Regions from separate parts of the Micromonospora sp. NPDC002575 genome, predicted to be linked through region 1. Evidence: riboswitches for the same ligand, from Rfam matches in the RefSeq annotation. Region 1 holds a riboswitch; each other region holds the start of a gene.
What was found. Region 1 has a riboswitch for cyclic di-AMP ahead of ACFYWL_RS07920 (NlpC/P60 family protein). Riboswitches for the same ligand answer to the same signal wherever they lie in the genome.
Positions count from the first base shown of each region.

Region 2: linked by a shared signal. The riboswitch ahead of ACFYWL_RS18260 (C39 family peptidase) and the one ahead of ACFYWL_RS07920 (NlpC/P60 family protein) in region 1 are both predicted to bind cyclic di-AMP.
Region 3: linked by a shared signal. The riboswitch ahead of ACFYWL_RS11985 (coiled-coil domain-containing protein) and the one ahead of ACFYWL_RS07920 (NlpC/P60 family protein) in region 1 are both predicted to bind cyclic di-AMP.
Region 4: linked by a shared signal. The riboswitch ahead of ACFYWL_RS25775 (coiled-coil domain-containing protein) and the one ahead of ACFYWL_RS07920 (NlpC/P60 family protein) in region 1 are both predicted to bind cyclic di-AMP.

Region 1 covers NZ_JBIARA010000004.1:59,797-63,257, forward strand. Annotated here, with positions in the region: gene ACFYWL_RS07915 (NlpC/P60 family protein) at 1-957, shown strand, start outside; cyclic di-AMP (ydaO/yuaA leader) riboswitch at 1,168-1,308, shown strand; gene ACFYWL_RS07920 (NlpC/P60 family protein) at 1,375-2,361, shown strand; gene dcd (dCTP deaminase) at 2,525-3,103, opposite strand; gene ACFYWL_RS07930 (pyridoxamine 5'-phosphate oxidase family protein) at 3,230-3,461, shown strand, end outside.
Region 2 covers NZ_JBIARA010000011.1:173,024-176,484, forward strand. Annotated here, with positions in the region: gene ACFYWL_RS18255 (hypothetical protein) at 1-184, shown strand, start outside; cyclic di-AMP (ydaO/yuaA leader) riboswitch at 717-859, shown strand; gene ACFYWL_RS18260 (C39 family peptidase) at 1,079-1,954, shown strand; gene ACFYWL_RS18265 (helix-turn-helix domain-containing protein) at 2,116-3,213, shown strand; gene ACFYWL_RS18270 (hypothetical protein) at 3,252-3,461, shown strand, end outside.
Region 3 covers NZ_JBIARA010000006.1:135,478-138,938, reverse strand. Annotated here, with positions in the region: gene ACFYWL_RS11995 (heavy metal translocating P-type ATPase) at 1-117, opposite strand, end outside; gene ACFYWL_RS11990 (YibE/F family protein) at 452-1,951, shown strand; cyclic di-AMP (ydaO/yuaA leader) riboswitch at 2,118-2,248, shown strand; gene ACFYWL_RS11985 (coiled-coil domain-containing protein) at 2,253-3,278, shown strand; gene ACFYWL_RS11980 (carbonic anhydrase) at 3,461-3,461, opposite strand, start outside.
Region 4 covers NZ_JBIARA010000021.1:43,860-47,320, reverse strand. Annotated here, with positions in the region: gene ACFYWL_RS25785 (STAS domain-containing protein) at 25-387, shown strand; gene ACFYWL_RS25780 (SRPBCC family protein) at 467-916, shown strand; gene ACFYWL_RS25775 (coiled-coil domain-containing protein) at 969-2,039, opposite strand; cyclic di-AMP (ydaO/yuaA leader) riboswitch at 2,044-2,175, opposite strand; gene ACFYWL_RS25770 (cation diffusion facilitator family transporter) at 2,329-3,243, opposite strand; gene ACFYWL_RS25765 (HelD family protein) at 3,352-3,461, opposite strand, start outside.

The DNA.
Region 1 (3,461 bases):
GGTGGTGCCCGCCGTTTCGCACGCCGCCTGCTCACCCTGGTCGCGGCGGTCGCCGTCGGCGCCGGGACACTGACCGCGCCCGCGTACGCCGAGCCGTCGGTGGACGAGATCGAGGCGCAGATCGACAAGCAGTGGGAGCAGCTTGAGCCCACCATCGAGCAGTACAACAAGGTCCGCGCCCAGCTCAAGGTGAACCGTGAGAAGGCGGCGGAGGTGCAGAAGAAGATCGAGCCGCTGGCGCTCGAGACAGAGCTGGCCATGAACCGCGTCGGCGACCTCGCCTCCCGCTACTACATCTCGGGCCCGTCGCAGGACATCGGCGCGCTGCTGGTCAGCACCAAGCCGGGCACCCTCGCCGAGCAGCTGACCATTCTGGACCGGCTCGCCGCGCAGGAGCGCAGGCAGGTCGAGGGCGTGCTCGCCGTCCGGGCGAAGTACGACACCGAGAAGCAGAAGCTCGACACGCTCATCGCCTCCCAGGAGAAGCAGACCAAGGAGCTGGCGGCGAAGAAGACCAAGATCAACGCCGAGATCAAGCGGCTCCAGGCGTCGATGCCGAAGACCGTGGTGTCCACCGAGGGCTGCCCGACGGTCACCGGCGTGGTCAGCTCGGCCGCCCGCACCGCCATCCGGACCGCCTGCGCCCAGGTCGGCGACCCGTACGTCTGGGGCGCCACCGGCCCGAACTCGTTCGACTGCTCGGGCCTGACCCAGTACGCCTACAAGGCCGCCGGGATCCACCTGACCCACTTCACCGGCGCCCAGTGGAACGAGGGACGCGCCATCCCGCGTTCCGAGGCCCGCCCCGGTGACCTGGTGTTCTTCTTCAGCGACCTGCACCACGTCGGCCTCTACATCGGCAACGACAAGATGGTGCACGCGCCCCGGGCCGGCAAGCCGGTCAACGTGAGCAGCATCAACACCATGCCGGTGGCCGGCTTCCGCCGACCCGGCTGACCCGGACCGGCCCCCGCGAAGGCCGCGCCGCGCAGCACCGCCCGAAGGCCCCCGGTCACCCGACCGGGGGCCTTCGGCGTGCGGCGGGCATCGAAGCCGACGAGGGGCCTGTACGGTGTGTCACGGCCCGTCGGGTTGCGAAGCGATGACGCCCGTCTCTACTCTGGCCAATTGTCGGCCGGTAGCTGCACCGCCCAGCCGGGCGGTGACGGTGCGACACCGCCGAGTCGCCTCCGGGCGAGCCGGGGACCCAGGTACGCCGGGGTGAATCCGCAGCGGCGCTGCGGTAGGGCGCTCTCCCTTCCCGCCCGAACCCGTCAGCTAACCCGGTAGGCGGTAGAGGAAGAAGGAGAACGGAGCCCGGTGGCACACCATGCCCCGCGGCGCCCGTCACGCCGGACGGCCGACGCCGACCGGATGCCGGCTGCGCCGCGTACCCGCTGGTCACGCTGCACCACCGCCCTCGCCGCCCTGGTCGGCGTCGCCGTCGTCCTGACCGGCGCACCGACCGTGGCCCACGCCGACCCCTCGGTCGCCGAGATCGAGCGGCAGATCGACGAGGACTGGAACAAACTCGAACCGCTCATCGAGCGGCACAACGCCACCCGCCAGGACCTGGCCGCCAAGCGCAGGCAGGCCGACGCGCTCGCCGCGCAGATCGGGCCGCTCCAGCGCCAGGTGGACGAGGCGATGAGGAAGGTCGGCGGCCTCGCCGTCGAGGCGTACAAGGGCGACAACATCTCGGTGGTCAACGCCCTGCTCGGCAGCCGCACGCCGAGCCAGATGATGGGGCAGTTGGAGCTGCTCGACCGGTTCGCCCAGCGCCAGCAGCACGACGTCCAGGCGGTCGTCGACCTCCGCGACGAGCTGGCCGCGAAGAAGCAGCCCCTCGACGAGATGGTCGCCCAGCTCGCCCGCACCGAGGCCCAGCTCGCCGCGAAGCGGAAGCAGATCAACGCCGAGATCGACCGCCTGCAGAAGCTGCGGCTGAAGGTGTACGGCAACGGTGGCGGCGGCCCGCTGAAGCCCGCCCCCTGCCCGGCGTCCTACCCGGGTGGCGGCGCGGGGACGGCGGTGAAGTTCGCCTGCGCCCAGATCGGCAAGCCCTACGTCTGGGGCGCGGAGGGCCCGAACTCGTACGACTGCTCGGGGCTGATGCTGGCCGCCTGGGCGAAGGCCGGCGTCTCGCTGCCGCACAACGCGGCCCAGCAGCGGTCGGTGACCGCCAGGGTCAGCCGCGCCGACCTGCGCCCCGGCGACCTGGTGTTCTACTACTCCGACCTGCACCACGTCGGCATGTACGTGGGCGGGGGCTGGGTGGTGCACGCCTCCCGGGCCGGCGTCCCGGTGAAGATGAAGCGCGTCGACGACGGCCCGATCCACAGCTTCGGCCGCCCCTCCTGAGGTGCAAGGAGGGGCCCCTTGTTAACGCATACGGTCGAGAAGGGGCCCCTTCTCACACCCCTGTGGCGGAGGGCGGCGCAGCGCGCCCCAGGAGGAGCGGGGCGTCCAGCGGAGCGGGGCGTCAGCGGGTCGGCGTCAGTGGGGCGGCGTCAGCGGGTCGGCGTCAGCGGGGCGGCCAGGTGCGCCAGTTCTGCCAGGAGCGGCTCGGGGTAGGGCCACGCTGGCCCTGGTAGCGCGAGCCGTAGACCGCCGAACCGTACGGGTGCTCGGCCGGCGACGACAGCCGGAAGATGCACAACTGGCCGATCTTCATGCCCGGCCAGAGCGTGATCGGCAGGTTCGCCACGTTGGACAGCTCCAGCGTGACGTGGCCGGTGAAGCCCGGGTCGATGAAGCCGGCCGTGGAGTGGGTGAGCAGCCCCAGCCGGCCCAGGCTCGACTTGCCCTCCAGCCGGCCCGCGAGCTGGTCGCCGAGCGAGATCACCTCCAGCGTGGAGGCGAGCACGAACTCGCCGGGGTGCAGCACGAACGGCTCGCCGTCGGGCACCTCGATCATGGAGGTCAGGTCGTCCTGCTGCACGGACGGGTCGATGTGCGTGTAGAGGTGGTTGTTGAAGACCCGGAAGAGCTTGTCGAGGCGTACGTCGATGCTCGACGGCTGCACCAGGGTCGGCTCGAACGGCTCCAGCGCGAGCGTGCCGGCCTTCAGCTCGGCGACGAGGTCGCGGTCGGAGAGCAGCATCGCAACACCATAGCGAGGTGGGTCGGCGGGCCTGGTCAGCGGGGCTGGTGAGCGAGCCTGCGAATCGGGTGCCCGACCCGCGCGTCGCGCTTCGCGTGTCGTACAGGTGTTCGATAGGATGTCGGCATGGCTTCCTGGTCCGAATTCGCCGCTGACGAGCCACGACTCGCCGACGGGATCCGTCACCTCATGCAGCAGTACGGGCCGGGCTTCGGCTACCTGGCCACCGTCCGCGCCGACGGTGGGCCCCGGGTGCACCCGGTCTCCCCGGTGATCACCGACGAGGGGCTCTTCTGCTTCGTCGTCGACTCGCCGAAGCGGCGCGACCTCGAACGCGACGGCCGCTACGCGCTGCACT
Region 2 (3,461 bases), on a different contig from region 1:
GGCCGCGTGGGACGACGCCGAACTGGCCGCCGAAGCCGCCCGGGCGCTCGCCGCCGAGGCGTACGCCGCCGCCGAGCGGGTCCGGCCCGCCCGGGTGCCGGCGGCCAGCGCAACGGCCTCCAGCAGGGCCCTGAAAGCCCTCGGCTGGCACCCACCCCGCTGGCACCCAGCCCAACTCGGCTAACCACCCCACCCCAACCCACCCCGGCCCGGCCCGGCGCGGCCCGGTGCGGTCCGGTGCGGCCCGGTGCGGTCCGGCGCGGCCCGGTGTGGCCCGGTGCGGCCCGGCGCGGTGCGCCGCGGCCCGGCCCGACTCGGTGCGGTGATCAAGAGATTTGCGTCATCGTGGAGATCAACCCTGACGCTTTTCTCTTGATCACCGGGGCGAGTCGGGCCGGGGTGAGGGGGCGGGGGCGAGGGGCCGGGGCGGGGGGTGGGTGGGGCGTGAGGCGGGTCACGGGTTTGGGGGATCGGGCAGGCGGAGCATTCTGTTCGACCGGGGGCGTTATTCGCCGGGGATTCGCGGCTCGTCGTCCCGTTGCGGGGCGGCTGACGTCGGATGAGTCGGCAGTCCCATTGAGTCACGTCAGTATCCGAATGGCCCGTAAATTTGCCGGCCGTTGGATGTTTAAGCAGGTGGCGGGGGGTTGGCAGGGCTTCCGTCGGCCAGTAGTGTCGGCCCGTCCGGTGCGGTACCCGATCGCAACAGGCGACGCCGCGCCGACCCGCTCAATCGTGACCATCACGAACCGGGGACCCATTGCACGTCCGGGGTGAATCCGCGGGCCACGGCCTGCGGTAGGGCGATCTTCCCGCCCGAATCCGTCAGCTAACCCGGTAGGCGGTGTCGGAAGGAGTTCCATCCTCGTGCAGCACGAACCCACCCCCCGGGTTGTTCCTCCACCACGGAGCCCGGTGCTCGCGTCCGCCGCCGTCGAGCCGGCGCACTGACCGTCGCACCCCTTCTCGTACGCCCGCCTGAGCGGGCGCCCCAGAAAGCGGACCCCATCGGCCGCGGACACGTCCGTGCCGCCGTGCGCCGACGCGCGCCCGGGGCCTCCGCTTCCGCCCCCGCCCCGTGGAGGAACACGTGAACGATCAGCTCAAGCGGCACCTGCGGCGACTCGCCACGGAACGCCCCTACCAGGTCGTCGCCGGCTCCGCCGCGGCGCTCCTGCTGGCGTCCGGCACCGGTGCGCTGCTCGCCGCCGCCGACGACGCCCCCGCCCCGCAGCAGGCCACCAGCGCCGCCGTGACCGAGGTGGCGCCCCGGCTCGACGACGCGGCCAGCCGCGCCCAGGCCCGGATCGCCGCGCCGCTCTCGGCCGCTGCCCCGCCCAGCGCCACCCCGTCGCCGAGCGCCACCTCGGCCACCCCGAACCCCGACCTGACCGCCTCGGCGACGCCGAAGAAGACCACGGCGAAGCCGGCGGCCCCGAAGCCGCCCTCGTCCAAGGTCCTCGACTACGACTACGAGGCCCAGAGCACCTACTACTACTGCGGCCCGGCGGCGGTGCGCAACGCGCTCTCCGCCACCGGCGTCGACGGCGCCCAGGACGACCTGGCCGCACGTCTCGGCACCACCGAGATGGGCACCAACTCGGCCTACGACACCACTCGGGTGCTCAACGAGATGGTCAAGGGTGAGCCGTACCGGACCCGGCTGATCCCCGGCGGCGCCGCCACCTCGGCGGAGGCGGAGCGGCTCCGGGCCGACGTGGTGAAGGCGGTCAGCGCCGGGCGTGGCGTCGTGGTCAACATCGCCGGCGACGCCACCGACGTCGACGGCGGCTGGCACTCCTTCCCCGGCGGCCACTACATCGCCGTCGTCGGCTACCGCGACTCCGGGCGCACCGTGCGGATCGCCGACTCGGCGGACCCGGCCGTCCCGGCGTACTGGATCAGCACCGCATCCCTGGCCCATTGGGCCGCGACGCGGGGCTACTCGGCCTGACACGCCCTCCCCCCGCCGGCCCCGGCTCCCTTCCGAAGGGAGCCGGGGCCGGTGCCGTCTCCGGGGAGGCCGGGGCGGGCGGGTGAAGCGGCAATTCCCGGTCGGCCGGAGGGTCTCGTGCACTGGCCCGTTCCGACGCCCGGGTGTGCGATTATCGCACTATGGCTGATGACCAGGAGTGGTGCTCCGTCGGCGAGCAGGTGCGGCACGCCCGGCTGTCCCTGGGGCTGTCACAGCAGGACCTGGCCAGCGCGGTGGGCCTCGACCGCACCATGCTGGCCAAGGTCGAGGCTGGCACCCGCCGGCTGGATGGCCTCGAACTGGCGCGACTGTCGCGCGTGCTGCGGGTGTCGATGGACTACCTGATCGAGCCACGGCCGGCTGTGCTGTCCCGGCGGGCCGCGCCGGTGACCGAGGAGGTTGGCACCGACGCCGCCCGTGCCGCCGAACGCCTGGAGATCGCCCTCGTCGAGTGGCTTCGCGACGTACGGCAACTCGTGGGGCTCGGCGTGTTGCGGACCCGTCCACCGCTCCGCTACCCGGGCACGGTCACCGCCGAGGACCAGGCCAGGCAGGCAGCGCAGTGGCTCAGGCGAGAGTGCGGGATCGACGATGGGCCGATCGACAGCATCGTCGAGGTCTGCGAACGTGCCGGCCAGTGGACGCTGGTGACCAATCTACCCGGCGACGGGGCGTCGCTGATCGAGGCTGACCTCGCCGTCGCGGTGGTGAGCACCTCGGGCGATCCTGGTCGCCGCCGGGCGACGGCCGCGCACGAACTGGGCCATCTGATCATTGGCGACGAATACTCCAGCGATCTGGGTGTCAGCGCCTCGCGGACGCACCGAGAGTCCGCCATCGACGCCTTCGCAGCGGAGCTGCTGCTGCCCGTCCAGGTGCTCGCAGCCGCGCGGAATGCCGACCGGATGACCCGGGACCAGCTGGTGGGCTACGCGGCTCGGTACCGTACCTCCTGGTTGCTGGCTCTGCGGCAGGCGGAGCAGGCAAAGGCCATCGATGCGTCGACCCGGCGGCTCTGGAGCCAGAACCGGCCCACCCGGGCCGAGTTCATGGAGGCTCTGGGCTGGGTTCCGCAGCCGGACCTCGCATCGGTGCGGGTGCCGCCGACCTACGCGCACGCGGTGATGGGGGCGTTGCGGACCGGCCGCATCACCCGAACCAGGGCTGTCGAGCTGATGCACGGCCAGATCACCGAGCCCGACCTGCCGGACGACGACGACCTGGAGATCGAGCCGTGATCCGGCCGCCCCAGACGCCCGTCCTGGTAGTGGACACCATGGTGCTTAGCCACTTCACTCTCGCCGACCGGCTCGACGTCCTGCACGACCTGCTGATCGACGCGGAGTGCTGGACAACGCAGGTGGTGATCGAGGAGCTCCGGATGGGCTCGGCCATGCGGCCCGAGCTGGCGGTGGCGTGTGAGGCGGATTGGCTGGGTGTCGCCCGCCTGGACACGCTCGATGAGATCCGGTGCTTCACGAGATGG
Region 3 (3,461 bases), on a different contig from region 1:
GACGACGATCGGCAGGGTCAGCGCGAGGCAGACCCAGAACCGGCGGCGGAACATCTCCGGGTCGTGCCCGGCGTGCTTGTCGTGCCCGGCGTGGTTGGCGTGCGCGTCGTGGGCCATGGTTCCAACATGCCCCGCCGCCCGTCGAAACGGCAGCGTGTCGGGCACATGGCGGTATCAGAGCGCCCGGAACACCGCCATGTCGCCGACATGGTGTCGGCCGACCTGCGTTCGCAGGTGAGGGTGGCTACGATTCCGGGCGATGGGACGCGGTCCGCTCCCGGCGGCTCGTGAGGAGGGGCGGGGCTTCGGGCGGTCCTCGGGGGCGGGCGGGTCCCCGAGGGGTCGACCGGGTGTGGTCGTCCGGGCAGTCGGCCCGGATCGATCGCCCGCGACGCTGAACCGTCCGGGCCGCCGAGCCGTATCCCGCGCTGACACCGTTTGGAGATCGTCGATGGGCGCCGACCACAACCGACCCGCTCCGCCCACCCCACCGGGGGTGCGGCGGGTCCTCGTCGCGACCGTGGTCCCCCTCTTCGTGATCACCGTGATCGCGGCGGCCGTCCTGTGGCCCCGCGACGGCGGCCCGGAGGTCGACGGCAGTTCGCCGGTGCCCCGCTATCACGGCACGGTGACCCGGGTGGTCACCGAGGAGTGCCCGCCGCAGCCGGAGACGCCGGAGGGCGGCGGGCCGGGCGTCGCGGACGGCCCGTGCGGCACGGTGACCGTCCGGGTGGAGCAGGGGCCCGACGCCGGGCAGCAGGTCGAGACGCCGATCCCGACCGGCCCCGGCGCGCCCACCGTCGCCGTCGACGACCGGATCGTGCTGGTGAAACTGACCGACCCGGCCGACCCGGCGGCGAGCGCCTACAACATCGCCGAGCACCAGCGCGGCACCCCGCTGATCTGGCTGGCGGTGGTGTTCGCGCTGGCGATCGTCGCGTTCGGCCGCTGGCGGGGGGTGGCCGCCCTGGCCGGGCTCGCCGCCACCTTCGCCATTCTGCTGACGTTCGTGCTGCCCGGCATCGGCGCGGGCGGGTCGCCGTTGCCGATCGCCGTCGTCGGCTCCGCACTGATCATGTTCGTGGTGCTGTACCTCACCCACGGGGTCACCGCGCAGACGTCGGTTGCCGTCCTCGGCACCCTGGGCAGCCTGGTGCTCACCGGACTGCTGGGCACCCTGGCCACGGCGGCCACCCACCTCACCGGGTACGGCAGCGAGGACGCCACCACCCTGTCGATGTTCCGGGGCGACGTGGACCTGCACGGCCTGCTGCTGGCCGGCATCATCATCGGTTCGCTCGGGGTGCTCGACGACGTCACCGTCACCCAGGCGGCCACGGTCACCGAGCTGGCGCACGCCAACCCGGGGTTGTCCCGGTTGCAGCTCTACCGGGCGGCCACCCGCGTCGGCCGGGCGCACATCGCCTCCACGGTCAACACGATCGTGCTGGCGTACGCGGGCGCGTCGCTGCCGCTGCTGCTCCTGCTCACCGCCGACTCCCGCCCCGTGACCGAGATCCTGACGAGCGAGTTCCTCGCCCAGGAGATCGTCCGCAGCGCGGTCGCCACGCTGGGCCTGATCGCCGCCGTGCCGCTCACCACCGGGCTGGCCGCCGTGGTCACGGCGGCAGGACGCACAGCGGCGGAGCGCACGGCGGCGGGACGCACGGCGGCGGGGCGCAACGCAGCGGGGCACTCCACGGCGGGGCACACCGGCACAGGGCACCCTACGGCGGGGCACGCCGCCGCGACCCGCCCCGGCCCGGCGGGCGGCGGGGACGTGCCGGCGGCGCGTACCCGCGGGGGCGGACGGCGGACCGCGGACCGCGATCTCGCGCTGGAGGCGCTCGGCGGCGGCCGGGCGGTCGGGGGGTTCCCCGACGACCAGGCCACCACCCACCCCCCGGCCGGACGGCCGCACCGAGAAGGAGGCACGGACACCGCATGGTGACACTTCGCAGCGTGACCGATGGCGGCATCCGCCCTGAGAAGCGCATCACTGATTACCGACGGCGATTACGAAATGACGCTTTTAGTCGGCATCCGGACGTAGCTCCCCGCATGGCCTCTCGGGTAACCTCGCTGCCGGTCACCGCCGAAGGCGCGAAGCGGCGCCTGCGGTGCCGCCGCCCAATCGCCGCGAGGCGAGCCGGGGAACCAGGTGCCCGGGGTGAATCCGCGCGAGCGGTAGGGGCCGCTTCCGCCCCGAACCCGTCAGCTAACCCGGTCGGCGGTCGATGGAAGGGAACATTGTGACGGCACCCCTGCACCGCTGGTTGACACCCGTGGTGGCCGTGCTCGCTGCCCTGGCGGTCGTCGCCGGGCCGGCCGCCCCGGCGCTCGCCCTGCCCGCCGCCGCCCCCCAACCCTCGGGGCACGAGGAGGACGACGAGCCCCAGCTCATCACCGACGTGATCGAGGCGACGAACCGGGACTACGTCCAGGCCAAGTCGAAGCTCGAAAAGTCCAAGAAGCGCCAGGCGCAGCTCGCCGACGAGGTGCGCAAGGCTCAGGAGGAGCTGGACGCGCTCGCGCCGCAGGTCGGCGAGATGGCCGCGCAGTCGTACCGGACCGGGCGGGTCGGCGCGATGGCGATGCTGCTGGAGAGCAACAGCCCGGACTCGTTCGTCAAGCGCGCCTCCGCCCTCGACGAGCTGAACATGGTCAACGCCAACAAGCTGGCCGAGGTCAGCGCGGCGAAGAACCGCGCCGAGCAGGCCAAGCTCGCGCTCGACGCCGAGGTGCGCGAGCAGCAGAAGCAGGCGTCGGTCATGGCGAAGAAGAAGCACGACGCCGAGAAGGCGCTCGCGCTGGTCGGCGGCAAGGGCTTCACGGGCGGCCTGGTCAACGCCACGTCCCCGGTCGCGAGGATCGCGCCGGGCCGGTCGTCGGACGGCAGCTGGCGGCCGGAGTCGTGCAGCGAGAACGACCCCACCACCTCCGGCTGTGTCACGCCTCGCACGCTGCACGCCTACAAGGAGGTCAAGCGGGCCGGCTTCAACCGGTTCGTGGGCTGCTACCGGCCGGGCGGGCCGTGGGAGCACCCCAAGGGCCGGGCCTGCGACTGGTCGCTCCAGAACAGCGGTTTCTCCCCCTGGCACAACAACGACACCCGGATGTACGGCAACAATCTCGCCGCGTTCCTCATCCGCAACGCCGACCGGCTCGGCATCTACTACGTCATCTGGAACCGGCAGATCTGGTTCCCGGCGAACGGCTGGAGCTCCTACAGCGGGCCGTCCAACCACACCGACCACGTGCACATGTCGCTGCTCTGACGCCGCGTGCCGCGCATGCCGAGAGGGGCCGTCCCGCTGCGGGGGCGGCCCCTCTCGTCGGTTCTCGGGCAGTGGTGTGCGGCAGGCGACGGTCGTAACGCCAAGGGCTGGCGAGCGCCAGGCGGTGGGCGCCGGGTGGCGGTGAGCGCCGGGCGGTGTTGTGCGTCAGGCGGCGGTGAGCGT
Region 4 (3,461 bases), on a different contig from region 1:
CAACGGGCGAGTGGAGGTGCTCGCGTGAGCCTGTCGATCGTGAAGTCGGTTCTTTCCGGTGGTGTCATCGAGATCGCCCCGCGCGGCGAGATCGACGTCGACACCGCGTACGAGGTGCGTGAAGCCATCGCCGAGGTGCTCACCAAGGGCCGGCCCGCCCGCATCGAGCTGAACATGCGCCTCGTCACCTTCATCGACTCGGTCGGCATCAGCGCGATGGTGGCCGGCTTCCAGACCGCCGAGGTCAGCGGGGTGAAGCTGATCGTCACCGAGCCGAGCCGGTTCGTGCACCGGCAGCTCTGGGTGACCGGCCTGCTCGGGCTGTTCGGCGCCCCCGAGCCCTACCTCGCCGGCACGGCCACCCCCGAGGTGCTGCCGGGCGCCTGACGAGGCCGCCGACGCTGGTTTCCGGTGCCGGGGCGGCCCGACTCTTCCCCCACGCCCCCGGGTGGGGGACGATCGACGGATGCCCCGGCGCGACAGCTTCCAGTACTCGGTCCAGGCCCGCTGCCCGCGGGCCGAGGCGGTGGCGCTGCTCAGCGACCCCGCCCGGCAGACCGAGCTGCATCCGTTGATCACGCGGGTGCGCCGGCTGCCGCCCCGGCCGGGCGCCCTGGCCAGCTACGCGATCACCGACCAGCTCGCCGCCGGGCCGCTGCGCTTCGGCGTGACATACCAGGCGGACGTGCTGGTGGTGACCGACGACGAGATCGTCACGGTGGCCCGGCAGCGGCCCTCCACGACGGTGCGTAATCACACGCGGCTGCGCGACGAGCCGGACGGCCTGCTCCGCGTCGACGTGGAGATCACCCTGGCCGCGCCGACGCCGCTGTTCACGTACGCCTTCCGGCAGGCCCGCTCGGCGCACCTCGGGCTGGCCCGCCGGCTCGGCGAGGTGCTTGGTCGCACGGCGTAGCGCCCCGGGCGGCCCGCCCCGACGGGGGAGGGCCGCCCGGGGCGGGCGCGGGTCAGATCACCGACAGGTGCACGTGGTTGGTGTGGTCGCTGGACGGGTCCCCGTTTCCGCCGCTGTACGCCTTCCAGCCGCTGCTGGGCAGCCAGATCTGCTTGAACCAGATCACGTACAGCACGGCGAGCCGGTCGGCGTTGCGCACGAAGTACGCCGCCAGGTTGTTGCCGTAGGTGCGGTCCCCGCCCGTGGCCACGCCGCCGAAGCCGCCCTTCTGCGCGGCGAAGTCGCAGGCCCGGCCCTTCGGGTGCTCGCCGGAGCCACCGGGCCGGTAGCAGGAGACGTACCGGGTGAAGCCGGCGGCCTTGGCCTGGTTGAGCGCGTGCAGGGTGCGCGGGGTGATGCAGCCGTTGGCCGGGGTGGGATCGTTGACGCTGCACGACTCCGCCGGCCAGGAGCCGTCGGCGTTGCGCTTCGCGGGGGTGGCGTTCGCGCTGGAGGAGCCGCCCGGGCTGGACCCGCCGCCGCTGCTGCTGGCCTTGTTGTTGGCCACGGTGAGGGCCCGCTCGGCCTGCTCCTTGCGCTTGCCCATCAACGCGACCTGCTTGCGCTGCTCGCGGATCTCGCCGTCGAGGGCCTGCCGGGTCTTCGTCGCCTCGTCCCGGGTGGTCAGCAGCTCGCGCAGCGCCCGGTCCTCGTTCGCGGCGATCGTGTCGAGCGCGGCGGCCCGGTCGAGGAACCCCTCGGGGGAGCTGCTGTCGAGCAGCACCGAGGCGGCGGTGAGCCGGCCCTTCTTGTACGCCACCCCGGCGATCTCGCCGACCTTGGCGCCCCGGGTGACCAGCTCGGCCTCGACCGTCTTGAGCTGGCCGCCGAGCTGCTGCTGCCGCTTCACCGACCGGTCGAGGGCGGTCTTGGCCTCCAGGTAGCCCTTGCTCGCCGCCTCGAGCTGGGCGCGCAGGGCGGGCGTGCCGCCCTCCTCGTCGTCGCCGGGTGCGGCGAGCAGGCCGACGGGCGGCGCGGCCCCGGCCGGCGTCACCGGCGCGACCCCGAGACCGACGGCGAGCGTCAGCGCCAGCGCCGCCGCCACCCGGGCGGCGATCCTTCCTACAGGTGCCACTACTGGCATGTGCGTGTCCTTCCGTCAGCCGCCGACCGGGTTAGCTGACGGGTTCGGGACGGAAGATCCCTACCGCTCTGGAGCGGATGCACCCCACACACATGGTTCCCCGGCTCGCCCGCGGGCGATTAGGCGGCGGCCACCACAGGCGCCGGAGGGCGCCGCCCGGCGATGGCCGGGGCCGAGCCTACCGGTGCGTGTGGGGCCAGCGCTGCCTCCGTGACGGAGGGTACGCGGATGAAACCTGTCAAGTCGGCCATTCGACCGCGAATGTCGCGAAAATTGATGGCTCTCGGTCTCACCAGCCGGCCGGCCCGCAGCCGTCGCGGGACGCTCCGGGCTCGACCTGCAACGTGGCGTGCTCGATGTGGAAGTCCTCGTGCAGGGCGGTGCGGGCGGCGGTCAGCACCGCGCCGACCTCCGCGCCGGGCGCCATGGTCAGGTGCGCCGAGGCGACCTCCATGCCGGAGGTCAGCGTCCAGACGTGCAGGTCGTGCACCTCGACCACGCCGGGCACGGCGGCCAGCCGGTCGTGCACGGCGGTCACCTGGAGGTGCTCCGGCGCGGCCTGCACCAGGATGCGCACCGCGGCCCGCCCGAGCCGCCAGGTGCGGGGCAGGATGAACACGCCGATCGCGACGGCCACCGCCGGGTCCGCCCACCACCAGCCCGTGGCCATGATCAACACGGCCGCCCCGATCACGCCGACCGACCCGAGCAGGTCGCCCAGCACCTCCAGGTACGCCCCGCGCAGGTTGATGCTCTCCTTCGCCCCGCTGCGCAGCAGGGCGAACGCGGCGACGTTGGCGAGCAGGCCCAGCACCGCCACCACGAGCATCGGGCCGGTGGTCACCTCGGGCGGGTCGCCGAAGCGCCGGACGGCCTCGACCAGGACGTAGACGGCGACGCCGCTGAGCAGCAGGGCGTTGCCGAGCGCGGCGAGCACCTCCAGCCGGTAGAGCCCGAAGGTGCGCTGCGGGTCGGCGGTGGCCCGGCGGGTGGCGGTGATCGCGGCGAGCGCCATGCCGATGCCGAGCACGTCGGTGAACATGTGCCCGGCATCGGAGAGCAGCGCCAGCGAGCCGGTGCCGAGCGCGGTCGTCGCCTCGACGATCATCAGCGCGGCGAGCAGCGCGAACGCCGCCCAGAGCCGCCCCGAGTGGCGGGCCGACACGTTCGCCGCCCCGTGGTGGTGGTCATGCCCTGCGCCCACGCCCACACCCTCCGTCCGTGACCCCTCGACCGGCCCAATCTATGCTCACATCGCAATATGTGCAAGTGATCGACAGCGGTCCGGCCAGGGCACGGCCGGGGCGGGCGGTCAGCCCGTCGGGTCGATGGTGACGAGGCGCTGGGTCGCCCGGGACAGCGCCACGTACAGCGTCCGCACGCCCGAGCCCGGGTCGGCCCGGATCTCGCCCGGGGCGACCA